3 regions of the Klebsiella sp. PL-2018 genome follow, and region 1 is predicted to be linked to each of the others. Evidence: predicted binding sites of a transcription regulator. Region 1 holds the regulator's gene; each other region holds the start of a gene.
What was found. The regulator LexA, encoded in region 1, represses DNA repair genes until DNA is damaged. The targets are predictions, from matches to a motif close to TNCTGTATGTACATACAGNA.
Positions count from the first base shown of each region.

Region 2: a site for LexA is predicted at 2,901-2,920, ahead of MKleb_RS29195 (DinI-like family protein). Genes of this name have one in related genera too.
Region 3: a site for LexA is predicted at 1,358-1,377, ahead of sbmC (DNA gyrase inhibitor SbmC). Genes of this name have one in related genera too.

Region 1 covers NZ_CP077673.1:395,166-400,224, forward strand. Annotated here, with positions in the region: gene plsB (glycerol-3-phosphate 1-O-acyltransferase PlsB) at 1-297, opposite strand, end outside; gene MKleb_RS01815 (diacylglycerol kinase) at 427-795, shown strand; gene lexA (transcriptional repressor LexA) at 918-1,526, shown strand; gene dinF (MATE family efflux transporter DinF) at 1,599-2,915, shown strand; gene MKleb_RS01830 (CsbD family protein) at 3,052-3,261, shown strand; gene zur (zinc uptake transcriptional repressor Zur) at 3,604-4,119, opposite strand; gene MKleb_RS01840 (cupin domain-containing protein) at 4,321-4,809, shown strand; gene dusA (tRNA dihydrouridine(20/20a) synthase DusA) at 4,917-5,059, shown strand, end outside.
Region 2 covers NZ_CP077676.1:27,566-32,624, forward strand. Annotated here, with positions in the region: gene parM (plasmid segregation protein ParM domain-containing protein) at 1-659, opposite strand, end outside; gene MKleb_RS29185 (Y-family DNA polymerase) at 916-2,187, opposite strand; gene umuD (translesion error-prone DNA polymerase V autoproteolytic subunit) at 2,200-2,583, opposite strand; gene MKleb_RS29195 (DinI-like family protein) at 2,643-2,885, opposite strand; gene MKleb_RS29200 (DNA methylase) at 3,374-4,075, shown strand; gene MKleb_RS29205 (hypothetical protein) at 4,075-4,296, shown strand; gene MKleb_RS29210 (DUF1380 family protein) at 4,342-4,752, shown strand; gene MKleb_RS29215 (hypothetical protein) at 4,801-5,059, shown strand, end outside.
Region 3 covers NZ_CP077673.1:3,794,515-3,799,573, reverse strand. Annotated here, with positions in the region: gene MKleb_RS17785 (capsule assembly Wzi family protein) at 1-1,273, shown strand, start outside; gene sbmC (DNA gyrase inhibitor SbmC) at 1,400-1,873, shown strand; gene MKleb_RS17775 (FUSC family protein) at 1,972-3,030, shown strand; gene MKleb_RS17770 (DUF496 family protein) at 3,199-3,534, shown strand; gene MKleb_RS17765 (bifunctional adenosylcobinamide kinase/adenosylcobinamide-phosphate guanylyltransferase) at 3,728-3,940, shown strand; gene cobS (adenosylcobinamide-GDP ribazoletransferase) at 4,011-4,751, shown strand.

The sequences.
Region 1 (5,059 bases):
TTCTTTCGGCGTGTAATAGGTAAACACGCGCGGTCCGCCGTGGATAAATACGTAGCGCGGAAGCAGGCCGCCGTCGATCTCGAGCGGCTCCAGCGGGTCCGGTAACTCATGTTCCAGACATTGCGCGCGCAGCGTCAGCAGGTCCGCCTTCGAATTGTAGGGCAGGACATACATAATGGGACGCGAGGTATCCAGGCCTAATTCCTGAGCAGGTTGTGCCGGAATCGACTTGCTTTTTACCAGCGCCCTTAATGGTAAATTCAGTAATTTATAGTAAATTCGTTGCCAGCCAGACATAGACGATGTGAAGCCTCTGGTTAATCATGCAAATGCGCCGCAAGAATAACAGAAAGTGCGCAAAATTTCCGTTGTAACGCGGCAAACGCGTACACTCATTGACGTCATTTACATAAAAAGGTTTGTTTGATGGCCAATAATACCACTGGGTTAACCCGAATTATTAAAGCGGCAGGGTATTCCTGGAAAGGATTCCGGGCGGCGTGGGTCAACGAGGCCGCCTTTCGTCAGGAAGGCATCGCGGCCGTTGTTGCCGTGGCGATCGCCTGCTGGTTAGACGTCGATGCCATCACCCGGGTGCTGTTGATTAGCTCGGTCCTGCTAGTGATGATAGTTGAAATTATCAATAGCGCGATTGAGGCGGTTGTTGACCGTATTGGCCCTGAACATCACGAGCTGTCGGGGCGAGCGAAAGACATGGGATCGGCGGCGGTATTGCTGGCGATCATCATCGCGCTGATCGCGTGGGGAACGCTTTTATGGGCAAACTACCGCTAACGCCTGGCGTAGCGGCTCGCAAAACGGAAAGAAACTCCTGATTTTTGTGTGAAATGTGGTTCCAAAATCACCGTTAGCTGTATATACTCACAGCATAACTGTATATACACCCAGGGGGCGGAATGAAAGCGTTAACGACCAGGCAGCAAGAGGTGTTTGATCTCATTCGGGATCATATCAGCCAGACGGGCATGCCGCCGACGCGTGCGGAGATTGCTCAGCGCTTGGGGTTCCGTTCCCCAAACGCGGCGGAAGAACACCTGAAAGCGCTGGCGCGTAAAGGCGCAATCGAGATCGTTTCCGGCGCCTCCCGCGGTATTCGTCTGCTGACGGAAGAAGAAACGGGTCTGCCGCTTATTGGCCGCGTCGCGGCGGGTGAGCCGCTGCTGGCCCAGCAGCATATCGAAGGTCACTATCAGGTCGATCCGGCTATGTTTAAGCCGAATGCCGATTTTCTGCTGCGCGTTAGCGGGATGTCGATGAAAGACATCGGTATTCTTGATGGCGACCTGCTGGCCGTCCATAAAACGCAGGATGTGCGCAATGGCCAGGTGGTTGTGGCGCGCATCGACGAAGAAGTTACCGTGAAGCGACTGAAAAAGCAGGGTAACGTCGTTGAACTGCTGCCGGAAAACAGCGAATTCTCGCCGATCGTGGTGGATCTTCGCGAGCAAAGCTTCACTATTGAAGGCCTGGCCGTCGGCGTTATCCGCAACGGCAACTGGCAGTAATCTCTTCACCTCGCGGCATCATCACCTGATGCATGATGCTGCGCCGTTTTTCCTCATTTGGGCTCTTTCTCCATGCTTTTTAACGCCGCCGACAAAGCCCTGTGGCGCTTAGCGCTGCCCATGATCTTCTCCAATATCACCGTTCCGCTGCTGGGGCTGGTGGATACCGCCGTTATTGGCCACCTCGACAGCCCGGTTTATCTGGGGGGCGTGGCGGTTGGCGCAACGGCGACCAGCTTCCTCTTTATGCTACTGTTGTTCCTGCGAATGAGTACCACCGGACTGACGGCGCAGGCGTTTGGCGCAAAAGATCCGCAGCGGCTGGCGCGTGCGCTGGTACAGCCGCTGGGCCTGGCTCTGACCGCCGGGGCGGCGATTGTGCTCTTACGGATGCCGTTAATCGACCTGGCGCTGCATATCGTCGGCGGTAGCGAAGCCGTGCTCGAACAGGCCAGACGCTTCCTGGAACTCCGCTGGCTAAGCGCGCCGGCATCGCTGGCGAATCTGGTCCTGCTGGGCTGGCTGCTGGGCGTGCAGTACGCCAGAGCGCCGGTGATCCTGCTGGTAGTCGGCAACGTCCTCAACATTGTGCTCGATTTATGGCTGGTGATGGGCCTGCATATGAACGTGCAGGGGGCGGCGCTGGCGACGGTCACCGCAGAATACGTCACTTTCTTTATTGGCCTGCTGATGGCGAGACGCGTGCTGGCGCTGCGCGGCGTTTCCCTGTCGATGCTGAAAAACGCCTGGCGCGGCGATATACGCCGCCTGCTGGCGCTGAATCGCGACATCATGCTGCGCTCGCTGCTGCTACAGCTCTGCTTCGGGGCGGTGACGGTATTTGGCGCCCGCCTTGGCGCCGATATCGTCGCGGTCAATGCGGTCCTCATGACGATGCTGACCTTTACCGCCTATGCGCTGGACGGTTTTGCCTACGCCGTGGAGGCGCACTCCGGGCAGGCCTACGGCGCGCGCGACGACAGCCAGCTGCTTGCCGTCTGGCACGCGGCCTGCCGCCAGTCAGGGATGGTGGCGCTGGCGTTTGCGCTGATTTACGGCCTTGCCGGTGAGCAGATTATCGCTTTGCTGACCTCGCTGCCTTCGCTGCAGCAGCTGGCCGACCGCTATCTGGTCTGGCAGATGATACTGCCGGTCATTGGCGTCTGGTGCTACCTGCTGGACGGCATGTTTATCGGCGCGACGCGGGGGGCGGAGATGCGCAACAGCATGGCGGTAGCGGCGGCGGGGTTTGCCCTGACGCTGCTGACGGTACCGACGCTCGGTAACCACGGACTGTGGCTGGCGCTGACGGTCTTTCTCGCTCTGCGCGGCGTTTCTCTGGCGGTTATCTGGCAGCGCCACTGGCAGCGCGGAACCTGGTTTTCGTAATGCATTTGGCGCATCTGATGGTTAAAGATTCCGAATAATAAATCTTACTCAGGATACTCATCTATAGTTAAGTCATGTCCGGCACACAGCGGGCTGTTCATTCACCGAACGATAACCGAACGATGAGGAATGCATGATGAATAAAGACGAAATCGGCGGTAACTGGAAACAGTTCAAAGGTAAAGCGAAAGAAAAATGGGGCAAGCTGACCGACGATGACATGACCGTCATTGAAGGCAAACGCGACCAGCTGGTGGGCAGAATTCAGGAACGTTACGGTTACGCCAAAGACCAGGCAGAGAAAGAAGTGACCGACTGGGAAACCAAAAACGACTATCGCTGGTAGCGAAAACGGCGTGTTTTAACCCCTTACTATTGCCTGCTCTAACGATTTATACCCTAAATAATTCGAGTTGCAGGACAAGGCACTCGTGCTTTGAACAGCGCTTGCGCTGGCCCCGGAGGGGCGAGGCCGCAGGCCGAGTAACGCGGCAACGCAGAGAATCCCCAGGAGCTTACTCCAGTAAGTGACTGGGGTGAGCGACAAATCTGTCTGGAACAGATTTGAACGCCGTATCCCGGCGGCCCGAAGGGCGAGGCTCATGGATGAGCCGAGTAACAAAGCCAACGCACATGCAACTTGAAGTATGACGGGTATACACCCTTGATTCCCGCTGCGGCTAACGCCTCAGCGGGCTTTCTTTTTGATCTGGATGGTATGGTCGTGGTGGCAGTGGCCCGGCGTACTGCAGGATTCAACCTCGACGCAGGCGGCGCACAGGCCGTGAGCCTCAATGACGTTGTGGCGCAGGGCGAATCCCATTCTTGCCGCCAGCGTATGCATAATATCTTCGACGCCTTCCGCACACTCTTCTTTGACGCCGCCGCAGCGGTCGCAGATAAACATCGCCGAGCTGTGGGTCGGCTGATCGAAAAGGTGACACAGCACGTAGCTATTGGTGGATTCCACCTTATGCACGAACCCTTGCTCGAGTAAAAACTCCAGCGCCCGGTACACCGTCGGCGGTTTCGCCTGAGGCTCTTTTTCACGAAGGAGATCGAGCAGGTCGTAGGCGCTGATTGCCCCTTGCTGCAGGCTCATCAAACGCAATACTTCAAGGCGCTGCGGGGTCAGGCGCACGCCACGCTGCGCGCACAGCTTTTCAGCATGCGCTAACATTTGTTGCGAAGTGGTCTTATCCATGAGCGTCCTCTGGTTGCGTGAATCTGAAACTGTTACTTTATCACGATACCGGTAAAACGCCGAGACCCGGCGGGCTATACCCGTCACACTTCACGTTACCTGCGCGCTGGCTGCGCCAATTCGTCCCAGCCGCGCTCCTGGGGTCGCTCAACCTTGCCACCTTATGCTATACCTGATGCATCTCATTTTCGGGAGAAAACGATGAAACGACCTGACTGCATTCGACACTGGCGTGAACTGGAAGGCGTGGATGATTCCACCTATCCCGACAGTACTGAGCTTTTCTCCATCGGCGCGCCGCTGGCGCGGGGCCTGCGGCTGAATCGCCTGGGGATCCACCATGAGCGTCTACCGCCCGGACGCCGAACCTCTTATCCGCATGCGGAGAGCGACGAAGAAGAGTTTATCTACGTGCTGGAAGGTTATCCGGAAGTGTGGATTAACGGCTATCTCTGGAAGCTGGAGCCGGGGGATAGCGTCGGCTTTCCTGCCGGAACCGGCATTTGCCACACCTTCCTCAATAACACCGAGCAGGAGGTTCGCCTGTTAGTCGTTGGCGAGGCAAATAAGAAATTTAATCGCATCTACTACCCGCTTAACCCCGGCTATGCCGCCACGCGACAGGATCGCTGGGTTGACCATCCGCCGCAGTTTTTTGGCCCTCACGACGGCAAACCACGGAAAATATAGCGTTTATTGCGGGATAAAAAAGGTGAGCGCTGACGCTATGCGTCAGTGGTTTATCTTTGTGCTATAGTAGCGCCCCTTTTTACCCGGATGCTTATTTATTCGCCATGATGTCAGATTCAACGCCTACTGCTTTCGCCGCTCACCGTTTTTCCATCGCGCCGATGCTCGACTGGACCGACAGACACTGCCGTTATTTTCTGCGTCAGCTGTCGCGCCACACGCTGCTGTACACCGAAATGGTGACCACCGG
Region 2 (5,059 bases), on a different replicon from region 1:
CTTGGTGTTGATGCGTTTGCAAGTTCCTGCATTACGGATTTTGTGATTCTGGATGTTCCTATCTCAGCATTTCCCTTAACTTCAGATATTGAATCAAATGCACCGATGATTAGTCCAAAGTCTGCGGTAGTGCCACCCAGATCAATGATAAGGCTCCGTTCCAGATGTGTTACCCCATCATTCATTAAGGAGGTATACACAGCAGGTATAGATTCAGGCATTACATTTACTTTTTTGATGCTGAATACATCACCTTTATTGAGTGATATTGTTCTAAGAACATTTTTCTTCTTAGCCTCAATCTTTTTTTCGTTAGGTTGATTGTCCTGGTCGAAAAATTCAGTAATAGGTAGGGTAACCGTGATCTCGATATCTTGAGGGGCTAAACCAGAAGTTAGCAGCGCATGATGGATGGCGAGCAGGTTGGTAGTGCTGTACTGATAGCTGACATGTGTGGTTCCTAACGTAGCAATGCTTCCTTTGTCATAAGAGTATTTTTTGCCATCTACTATATAATTATAAACCGGAGAACTGCCGAGAATCCCAGCGCTCCACCCTTCTTTAAAACTGTTCCCGGAAATGAATGTTTTAATCTCACCACTCACTTCCCACGCCAGTTTCACGTTGGTAGAACCATCATCACAGGAAATTTTTAACATTAATAGCGCCTCAAATTGGGAAATAAACAAAACCTAAATGAGTATCTTAACGCAGATGATCCGTTTAGGGGGCTTTTTGTGCTCAACATGGAGTGATATTATGGAGCAAAATGAGGTATCTCGCAAGCTTTTGCGCGCCCATGACTCATATTGAGCTGTGTTTGTTCTCTTTTGGGGGCGCCCTTTGATGGCAAGGCACTTTGTGCGACTATCTCTGAAATTGTAGTAATTCTTGGTTCGGAACGGTCAGAAATAATTAAAACCTTGCCGAAGGAAGGCATTTCCAGTTCGTCGTATAGGCAGGCGAAAGCATCTCCCGCTTCATCTGCCACTCCGGGGTAATGCCCCGGCCCGCAAACCAGACCTTCCCCAGACCCGAGTGATTGATGCCGTCGACGGCTCTCATCAGCGCTTCGCAGTTAGCGCGGGGCTGCACATCGTCAAACAGGCTCAGTTGCGATACCCCCGTTGGCGTGAAGTCGTTCAGCATCACGCCCGCTTTGGCGTAGCGATGACCGGGGACCCAGATGCGGTTCAGTGAGCGGACGGCGGCGGCAATAATATCCCGCGTATCTTTCGTCGGCACCGGCAGACCTTCGCTGGCTATGTTGCCGTAGTAAGGTTCATTCGCGGCGAACGGCGACGTTTTCACAAACACACCGATATGCCGGCAGTGCTGCCGTTCGCCCCGCAGCTTCTCCGCCGCACGCTCTGCGTACAGGCAGACCGCTTGTCGCATCGCATCATACTCTGTGATGCGTTCACCAAAACTCCGGCTGCAGACGATTTGCTGCTTTGCCGGCGGTGCTTCTTCCAGGCTGATGCAGCTTTCCCCGTTAAGCTCGCGTACCGTGCGCTCGAGAACCACGCTGAAATTCTTGCGGACAAACGCCGGATGCGTCTGCGCCAGCTGCAGGGCGGTGATGATACCCATCGTGTGCAGCTTTTTAGATAACTTCCGGCCGACGCCCCAGATTTCTTCCACCGGCTGCAGCGAGAGCAGCTTTTGCGTTCGCCGGGGATTGCCGGTGGTCAGCGCCAGCACGCCGCCGAACTGTTTCCACTGCTTCGAGGCCCATTGTGCGCTTTTCGCCAGGGTTTTGGTGGGACCCATTCCGACACCGATAGTCAGAGCAGTATGCCGTTGAATGTGCTCCCGCAGCTGGCGCCCGAAGTCCTCGAAGGAAATACAGTTGTCGATGCCTGCGACGTCCAGAAACATTTCGTCAATACTGTACTGCTCAACGCGGGGGGAGAGCGCTTCCAGGCAGCGCATGACGCGCTCAGACATCGAATGGTACAGCGAATAGTTGCTGGAGAAGACCACAATCCCCAGGCGTTCTGCCGTCGCCTTCAGCCTGAACCACGGTTCGCCCATCGGAATGCCGAGGGCCTTCGCCTCCGCGCTGCGGGCAATCACGCAGCCGTCATTGTTGCTGAGGACGATGACCGGCCTGTCCCGCAGGTCGGGGCGAAACACCTTCTCGCAGGAGGCATAGAAACTGTTGACGTCAGCAAGGGCAAACATGTTTTCTCCGGACTACAGGCGTGACCGGGTGCGATGAAGGAAATGCGTCACCACGCCGAACAGCGTGAGCGTGTCCGGGTACAGCGTCGGAAAGGCCGGGTTCATCGGCTCCAGCGCCGGTCGCGGACGTAGCCGCAGGCGCTTCACCGTAAACCCGCCGTCCATTTCGGCGATGACGACATCGCCTTCCTCTGCTGTTTCCGCCCGGTCCACAATCAGAATGTCGCCGTCATACAGGCCGAGGTCGCGCATGCTTTCCCCGCTGGCGCGGAGGAAGTAGGTGGCTGACGGATGCCGGATGCACAGGCTGTTCAAATCCAGCTCCTGCTCGACGTAATCCCCGGCCGGACTCGGGAATCCGGCCGGGCAGGTGTCAGCAAAAAACGGGATGGCCATCGGCGTGGGTGATGCGGAACAGGCCTGCAGCTGTGACCGGGGGAAAACGGGTTCGTTTTTCATGGCAACCAGCTGTCTTCCTGCCAGATAGCTTCGAGCGTTTCCATCACATCCGCCTTCTCGCGGTCATTGCGTGCGCCGCTGACGTTCAGGCTGCTGTCGGAGCCTTTGCCGATATTCAGCCACAGCTTCGGGTGTTGTGGCGTCAGGCGGCGCTCAATTTCCTGCTGCAGAGCAGCAAAGGTGCCGGTGGGCATGGCTTTGACCTGGGCCGGGGAGAAACGGACAGAAATCTGTAACATAAGCACTCCGCAAATAACTGTATGGATATACAGCGAAGATACGCATAGCGCTTCCCGCTGTCAATCTGCCGGATCTTTCGTCTGGTCAGGAAATAACCATGCCGATCCCGCAGGCCTGCGGCACTTGTCAGGCCCGTCCTCGATCCGATCAATGGAGGTTGTCCACAGGGTTGTCGCCGTTTTTTCCCCGCATTTTGTGGATATGTCTGCCTGCCACCCGCTGCCAGTATCTCGCGTCCGGCCCTGTACGGGGCGGGCGGTATTTTCTGCTCAGGCCCGGCGTCGTTGAGAGTGTACGTCAGCCCCTCGCCCTTTAAGGAACGCCCTTCAAGCCGCTTTCGCGGCATATCCTCGCCGTCATAAGGCCGACGACTCGGTATTCCACGGTCGGCCTGACCCGCGACCGGCCGCGATGAACAGGCAGCGTGCGGCAGGGAACGGTATCGCGGTGATGCCTCCTGCTCCCCTCAGACTACAGGAGTGCTGCTATGTCCAGATTCATTCTAGGAAATTGTATTGACGTGATGCGTGGATTCCCCGACCGCGCCGTGGACCTTATCGTCACCGACCCGCCGTACCTTGTGGGCTTTAAAGACCGCTCAGGCCGCCAGATTGCCGGGGACGTCACCGACGAGTGGCTGGAGCCTGCCACGCAGGAGATGTACCGCGTCCTCAAAAAAGATGCCCTGATGGTCAGCTTCTACGGCTGGAACCGCGTTGACCGCTTTATGGCGGCGTGGAAAGCGGCGGGCTTCTATGCGGTGGGCCAGATTGTGTTCACCAAAGACTACAGCTCGAACCGCCGCAGCGCCAACGGACGCCGGGGATTCGTGAACTACTGCCATGAAGGGGCGTATCTGATGGCGAAAGGCCGCCCGACCCCGCCGCTTAACCCGCTGCCGGATGTGATGCCGTTCCCGTATACCGGCAACCCGCTTCACCCCACCCAGAAACCCGTGGAGGCGTTACAGCCGCTGATTGAGTCATTCAGTGCGCCGAACGCGATTGTGCTCGACCCGTTTGCCGGGAGCGGTTCGACCTGCGTCGCCGCCTTCCGTGCCGGACGCCGCTACATCGGCATTGAAATGCTGGAGCAGTACCACCGAAAAGGTGCCGAACGCCTGGCCGCGATGCGCCGCGCCGTGAACACCCCGGCGGCGAACGACGAATATCTGCCGGAGGCCGCGTGATGAACTACGACGGACACGAGGCATTGCGCCGCGACATGGCCGGACTGGCCAACAACATGTGCGACCTGAAAACGACTCTGAAAGTGCTGGAAGACACGTACCACTACCAGCATGACGGGCTGCCGGAGCGGCTGGCTGGCGTGAGCCTTCGCCGTATCAGCGTCCTGATGGACGAGGCATTCAATATCGCCCTGTTACTCGACGAATCATTCAGAGACTGAACCCCGGGCGGCGACCCCGCCCCACCGAAAAACGGAGAAAAAATCATGCTGTACGGAACCCGTAAAGAACTGAACAAAAAGCTCAAACGCATGTTTGGCAATGACGAACGCTATGCCCTGCTGGTCTGGACGAGAGAGGACGTGATGGCGCAAGTGGAATGTATGACGGAAGCCGAAGCGGACACCCTGCTGGCGCTTATCGGACGCACGGGAACGGGGGAACATACCGAAGAAGGTGTGTCATTCCGCACCGTTCAGGCGCTGTATGCCGGGATTCAGGGCGATACCCCGCGCGTGAGCGTCCCCGCCGATACGCTGGCGCGTATCACGGATATTGCCGCAAGGGCTGTCAGCGGGGAAGACACGCAGGCGTGGCCCCTTGTGCAAAAGCACTACCCGAGCGTTGCGGACGCTCAGAAAGATATTGCCTGGCTGGAAAACGAAATCGCCGCTTAACCCAACCGCCCCGCTGAACGGCGGGGCACTCACCGAAGGAAAATCACCATGAGAAACGACACACTGAACGCGCTGATCCTGCGCCACGGCGACCGGATGCTACAGGATGCGGGCTGGCCGCAAAAAATCAGCATGATGCAGATCGCGCCCGAAAACATGCCCGGCTGGCTCGTTGCCTGCGGCTCGCTCGATGCCGCGCAAATTCTGACGCTGGTCACGCACCTTTGCCAGCCGCTGACGTTCGGCAAGGCGGAACTGCTGACTGCCAGCGCCCGGCGACTGGCGGGAACCCCTGCCCGGCTGCATC
Region 3 (5,059 bases), 2.4 Mb from region 1:
GAGCGAAGAGGAGATTAAGCGCGCGCTGGCCAATGCCCATCCGACAACGTCCGCAGAGCGGGTGGTACTGGGTCGGGTAAATCAGCGATTAAGCGCGCTGAAAGCTGACGTGCGCGTTACCGGCTACAGCTCCACTGATAAGCCGGGCACGCCGCAGGGGTTCGCCCAGTCTTACCCCGCCGACCAGTCGCTTTCTCTCGCCCTGAACAACAGCGGCGAATGGTGGGATCTGCACCTGCAGGGCAATGTTGAAGGCGACAAGCGCATCAGTAACGGTTCGAGCGTGAACGCCAACGGCGCATACGGCGCGGTTAAGCTGTGGAACCAGTGGCTGGCGTTCGGGCAAATCCCCCAGTGGTGGGGGCCGGGCTATGAAGGTAGCCTGATCCGCTCCGATGCCGCGCGTCCCATGACCGGTTTTCTGCTGCAGCGCGCCGAACAGCGGGCGCCGGAAACCTCATGGCTAAGCTGGATTGGCCCCTGGCAGTACCAGCTTTCCGCCAGCCAGATGAACCAGTACGCAGCCGTACCGCATACCAAAATCTTCGGTGGTCGCCTGACTTTTTCACCGCTCACCTCGCTGGAGCTGGGAGCCTCGCGCGTTATGCAGTGGGGCGGCGAAGGGCGGCCTTCCTCATTCAGCAGCTTCTGGGACGGCCTCACCGGCAATGATAACACCGGCGACTCGGCCGACGATCCCGGCAACCAGCTGGCCGGTTTTGATTTCAAGCTGAAGCTGGCGCCCACCCTCGGCTGGCCGGTGAGCATTTACGGCCAGATGATCGGCGAGGACGAAGCCGGATATTTACCCTCGGCGCACCTCTATCTTGGCGGCGTGGAAGGGCATCACCAGTGGAACAGCAATGCGGTTAACTGGTATCTGGAAGCCCACGATACCCGCTCGAACATGGGCCGTACTAACTACATCTATAACCACTTTATCTATAAAGACGGCTACTACCAGCAGGGCTATCCGCTGGGCGATGCGATGGGCGGCGACGGGCGTTTATATGCCAGTAAGGTGGAGCTGGTAACCGAAGAGAATCAGCGCTGGAGCGCGCGGCTGGTCTACGCTGAGGTCAATCCAAAAAACCAGCGAATCAATAAAGCCTTCCCGCGCGCCGATACGCTGAAGGGCGTACAGCTGGGCTGGAGCGGCGATGTTATGCCAACGGTACGCCTGAATACCTCCCTGTGGTACACCGACGCTAACCACAGCGCCAGCGACGATGTTGGGGCCAGCATCGGCGTTGAGCTACCGTTCAGTTTATAACCGTATGGCGGCGATTTTTTCATCTTCTTGCCGCGCGGATTTGTGAATTGCCGCACATACAGTGGGTGATAGTACTGCTAATTTATGTGTATATACATACAGTATTTTATCAACAGTGGAGGCAGCATGGACTATAACGTTAAATCCGTAGGCAAGAAGAAAATTGCTGGTTTTCATCTGGTCGGTCCCTGGGAGCAGACGGTAAAACAGGGGTTTGAACAGCTGATGATGTGGGTCGATAACAGCCAGGTGCCGGCGCAGGAGTGGGTGGCCGTTTACTACGACAACCCGGACGAAGTCCCGGCGGAAAAGCTGCGCTGCGACACCGCCGTCACGGTGGCGGATGACTACCAGATTCCTGAGGGTAGCGAAGGCGTGATGATGACCGAAATCGCCGGCGGGGATTATGCGGTTGCCCGTGCCAGAGTCGAGAATTTTGACTTTGCGACGCCGTGGTACCAGTTCTTCGAGAGCCTGATGGAAAGCAAAACCCATCAGATGGCGATGAAGCCCTGTTTTGAAGTCTATCTTAACGATGGTAACCAGGACGGCTACTGGGATATTGATATGTATATCGCGGTCGAGCCGGCGGTGAAGTAGAACATTGTCCCTTCGTTTGACAAGGTTTATTACATTCGCGTGATGCTTGCGGCGAAAAAGCAGTTACAATTGGCCTTTTCGTTGTGTCGGAGTAGGTTGTGCGCGCGGATAAATCACTTAAGCCATTTGAAATTCGGCTGTATCGCCATTACCGCATCGTCCATGGCGTGCGAATAGCATTGGCCTTTGTGCTCACCTTTGTGCTGGTGCGCCTGCTTAACGTTCCTGAAGGCACCTGGCCCCTCATCACCCTGGTGGTGGTGATGGGGCCTATCTCCTTCTGGGGAAACGTCGTACCGCGCGCGTTTGAACGTATCGGCGGCACGATCCTCGGCTCGGCGCTCGGGCTGGTGGCGCTCAAGCTGGAGCTTATCTCTCTGCCCATTATGCTGCTGTGGTGCGCGGTGGCGATGTTCCTCTGCGGCTGGCTGGCGCTGGGCAAAAAGCCCTACCAGGCGCTGCTGATCGGCATCACCCTGGCGGTAGTGGTCGGCGCGCCGCCGGGCGACATGACCACCGCGCTGTGGCGAAGCGGCGACGTTATCTTCGGCTCCCTGCTGGCGATGCTGTTTACCGGTATCTGGCCGCAGCGGGCCTTTCTGCACTGGCGTATCCAGATGGCCAGCTACGTCACCGCCTTCAACCGTCTGTATCAGGCGGGCTTCTCGCCGAACCTCGTTGAGCGTCCGCGTCTGGAAAAGCATATGCAGAAGGTGCTTAACGACGTGGTGAAAATGCGCGGATTAATTACCCCTGCCAGCAAAGAGACGCATATCCAGAAGGCCATCTTTGAGGCGATCCAGACCGTCAGCCGTAACCTGGTGTGTATGCTGGAGCTGCAAATCAACGCCTACTGGGCGTCGCGTCCCGGCCATTTCGTGATGCTTAACGCCCATACGCTGCGCGAAACCCAGCAGATGACCCAGCAAACGCTGCTGACTATCGCCCACGCATTGTATGAGGGCAATCCGCAGCCGATTCTTGCCAACAATGAAAAGCTCAACGAAATCGTGGCCGAACTGCGCCAGCTCATCAAAGAGCAGCAGGACGACAATTTCTCCGAAACGCCCATTCACGGTTATGTCTGGTTAACTATCGAGCTGGCGCGCCAGCTCGAACTGCTGTCGCATTTAATCTGCCGTGCGTTGCGTAAATAAAGACCAGACTCACGTGGTTTTTCCATCGCTTGCTTCGATTCAGCAGCGTTTAGGGTTATGATAACGGCAAAGGAAAAAACATTGTCATCAGCGGCTGCTAACAGTTATGTTAGCCCTATGTAGCAGTCGCTTTAGCGAATCCGAATCTCAAATATTAGGGGTATAAAAATGGAAACAACTAAGCCTTCTTTCCAGGACGTACTGGAGTTTGTTCGCCTGTACCGTCGTAAGAACAAACTGCAGCGTGAAATTCAGGACGTTGAGAAAAAGATCCGTGATAACCAGAAGCGCGTACTGCTGCTGGACAACCTGAGCGACTACATCAAGCCGGGCATGAGCGTTGAAGCTATTCAGGGCATCATCGCCAGCATGAAGAGCGATTACGAAGATCGCGTTGACGATTACATCATCAAAAACGCCGAGATCTCCAAAGAACGTCGCGATATCTCTAAAAAGCTGAAAGCGATGGGCGAAGCGAAAGTCGAAGATAAATCTGCCGAGTAAGCCCCGTTAATGCGCTCCGGCGGCGCTCGCTGCCGGAGTTTCTCTTCTTCCTCTTGCGTGACCTCACAGTTCCTTAGCAAAACCGCCCGCGCGACGCTGAACCTTTACCCAGGAATTTGGTATACTTCCGCCGTAAACATATTGATATCGGAAGGGTTTATCTCATGCTGTCCCTGCAACAGGTGCCGCCGCGATGATACTGATGACCGGCGACGCGCTTAGCGGCCAACGCCGTGACGCCGAATCTTTACTCAACTCTTTCGTTTCGGCGATCTTCATCGCTACCTCCCGGCTCTCCGACAACCAAATGGCCGCGCGCATTCAACACCACCGTGATACCCGGCTGGCCCACTGGCGGCTGGAAGAACGCGGGCAGGCTTTCTCCGCGCGGCAGCCGCGCGGATAAGTCTGGTCACGGTCGGTGGCGGGCGTGAATAACCGCTGCCGCGGGGTTTATCGACAGGAGTCATCACTCAATGATTAAGTCTTTTTTTGCCGCATTATCATTTATCAGCCGCCTGCCGGTCCCGGCGCGTTTATCCCAGGGGCTGGAAATTGAACAATATCAACGTAGTATCATCACATTCCCCCTGGTGGGGCTGCTGCTGGGGGCGATTGCTGGCGCCGTTGTGATGCTGCTGCAGCCGTGGTGCGGCGGCCCGCTCGCCGCGCTGCTCGGCGTGCTGGCGCTGGCGCTGTTGACCGGCGGGTTCCATCTTGATGGGCTGGCGGATACCTGCGATGGCATCTTTTCCGCCCGCCGCCGCGAGCGGATGCTGGAAATCATGCGCGACAGTCGGCTGGGCACTCACGGCGGGCTGGCGCTGATTTTTGTGCTGGTTGCCAAAGTGCTGGTGGTCAGCGAAGTGGCGCTGCGCGGCACGTCGGCGCTTGCCGCGCTGGCTGCCGCCTGCGCCGTCGGCCGCGGTATGGCGGTGCTGCTGATGTATCGCCAGCGCTACGCCCGGGAAGAGGGGCTGGGCAACTTGTTTATCGGCAAAATCACGCTGCGGCAGATGCTGATTACCATGGGGATCGCGCTGGCGCTGGCGACGCTGCTGCTCGGGGTCAACGGTCTGCGGGCGGCGCTTATCACTCTGGTGCTGGTTTGGGCGCTGGGTCAGGCGCTGAAGCGTACTCTGGGCGGGCAAACCGGTGACACATTAGGCGCGGCGATTGAGCTGGGCGAAGTCATATTTCTGCTGGCCCTGCTGTAGGAGTTGCTTTCTTCCCGGTGGCGCTGCGCTGACCGGGCTACCAGTCCACCGCTGTCTGCGGTCCGGTGCCCGGGCAAGGCGCAGCGCGCCGCCTGCGGGGAATGTGTCGGAGTGACGGATTGGCGTGGTTTCTCCCCGGCTCGCGCTGCGCTTAGCCGGGCTACGGGGTTACAGCCGTCTGCGGACCGGTAGCCCGGGTAAGGCGCGCAGCGCCGCAACCCGGGGAATGTGCCGGGATTAATGTATCGGTGCGGTTTCTTCCCGGTGGCGCTGCGCTTAGCCGGGCTACGGGTTCACCGCCGTCTGCA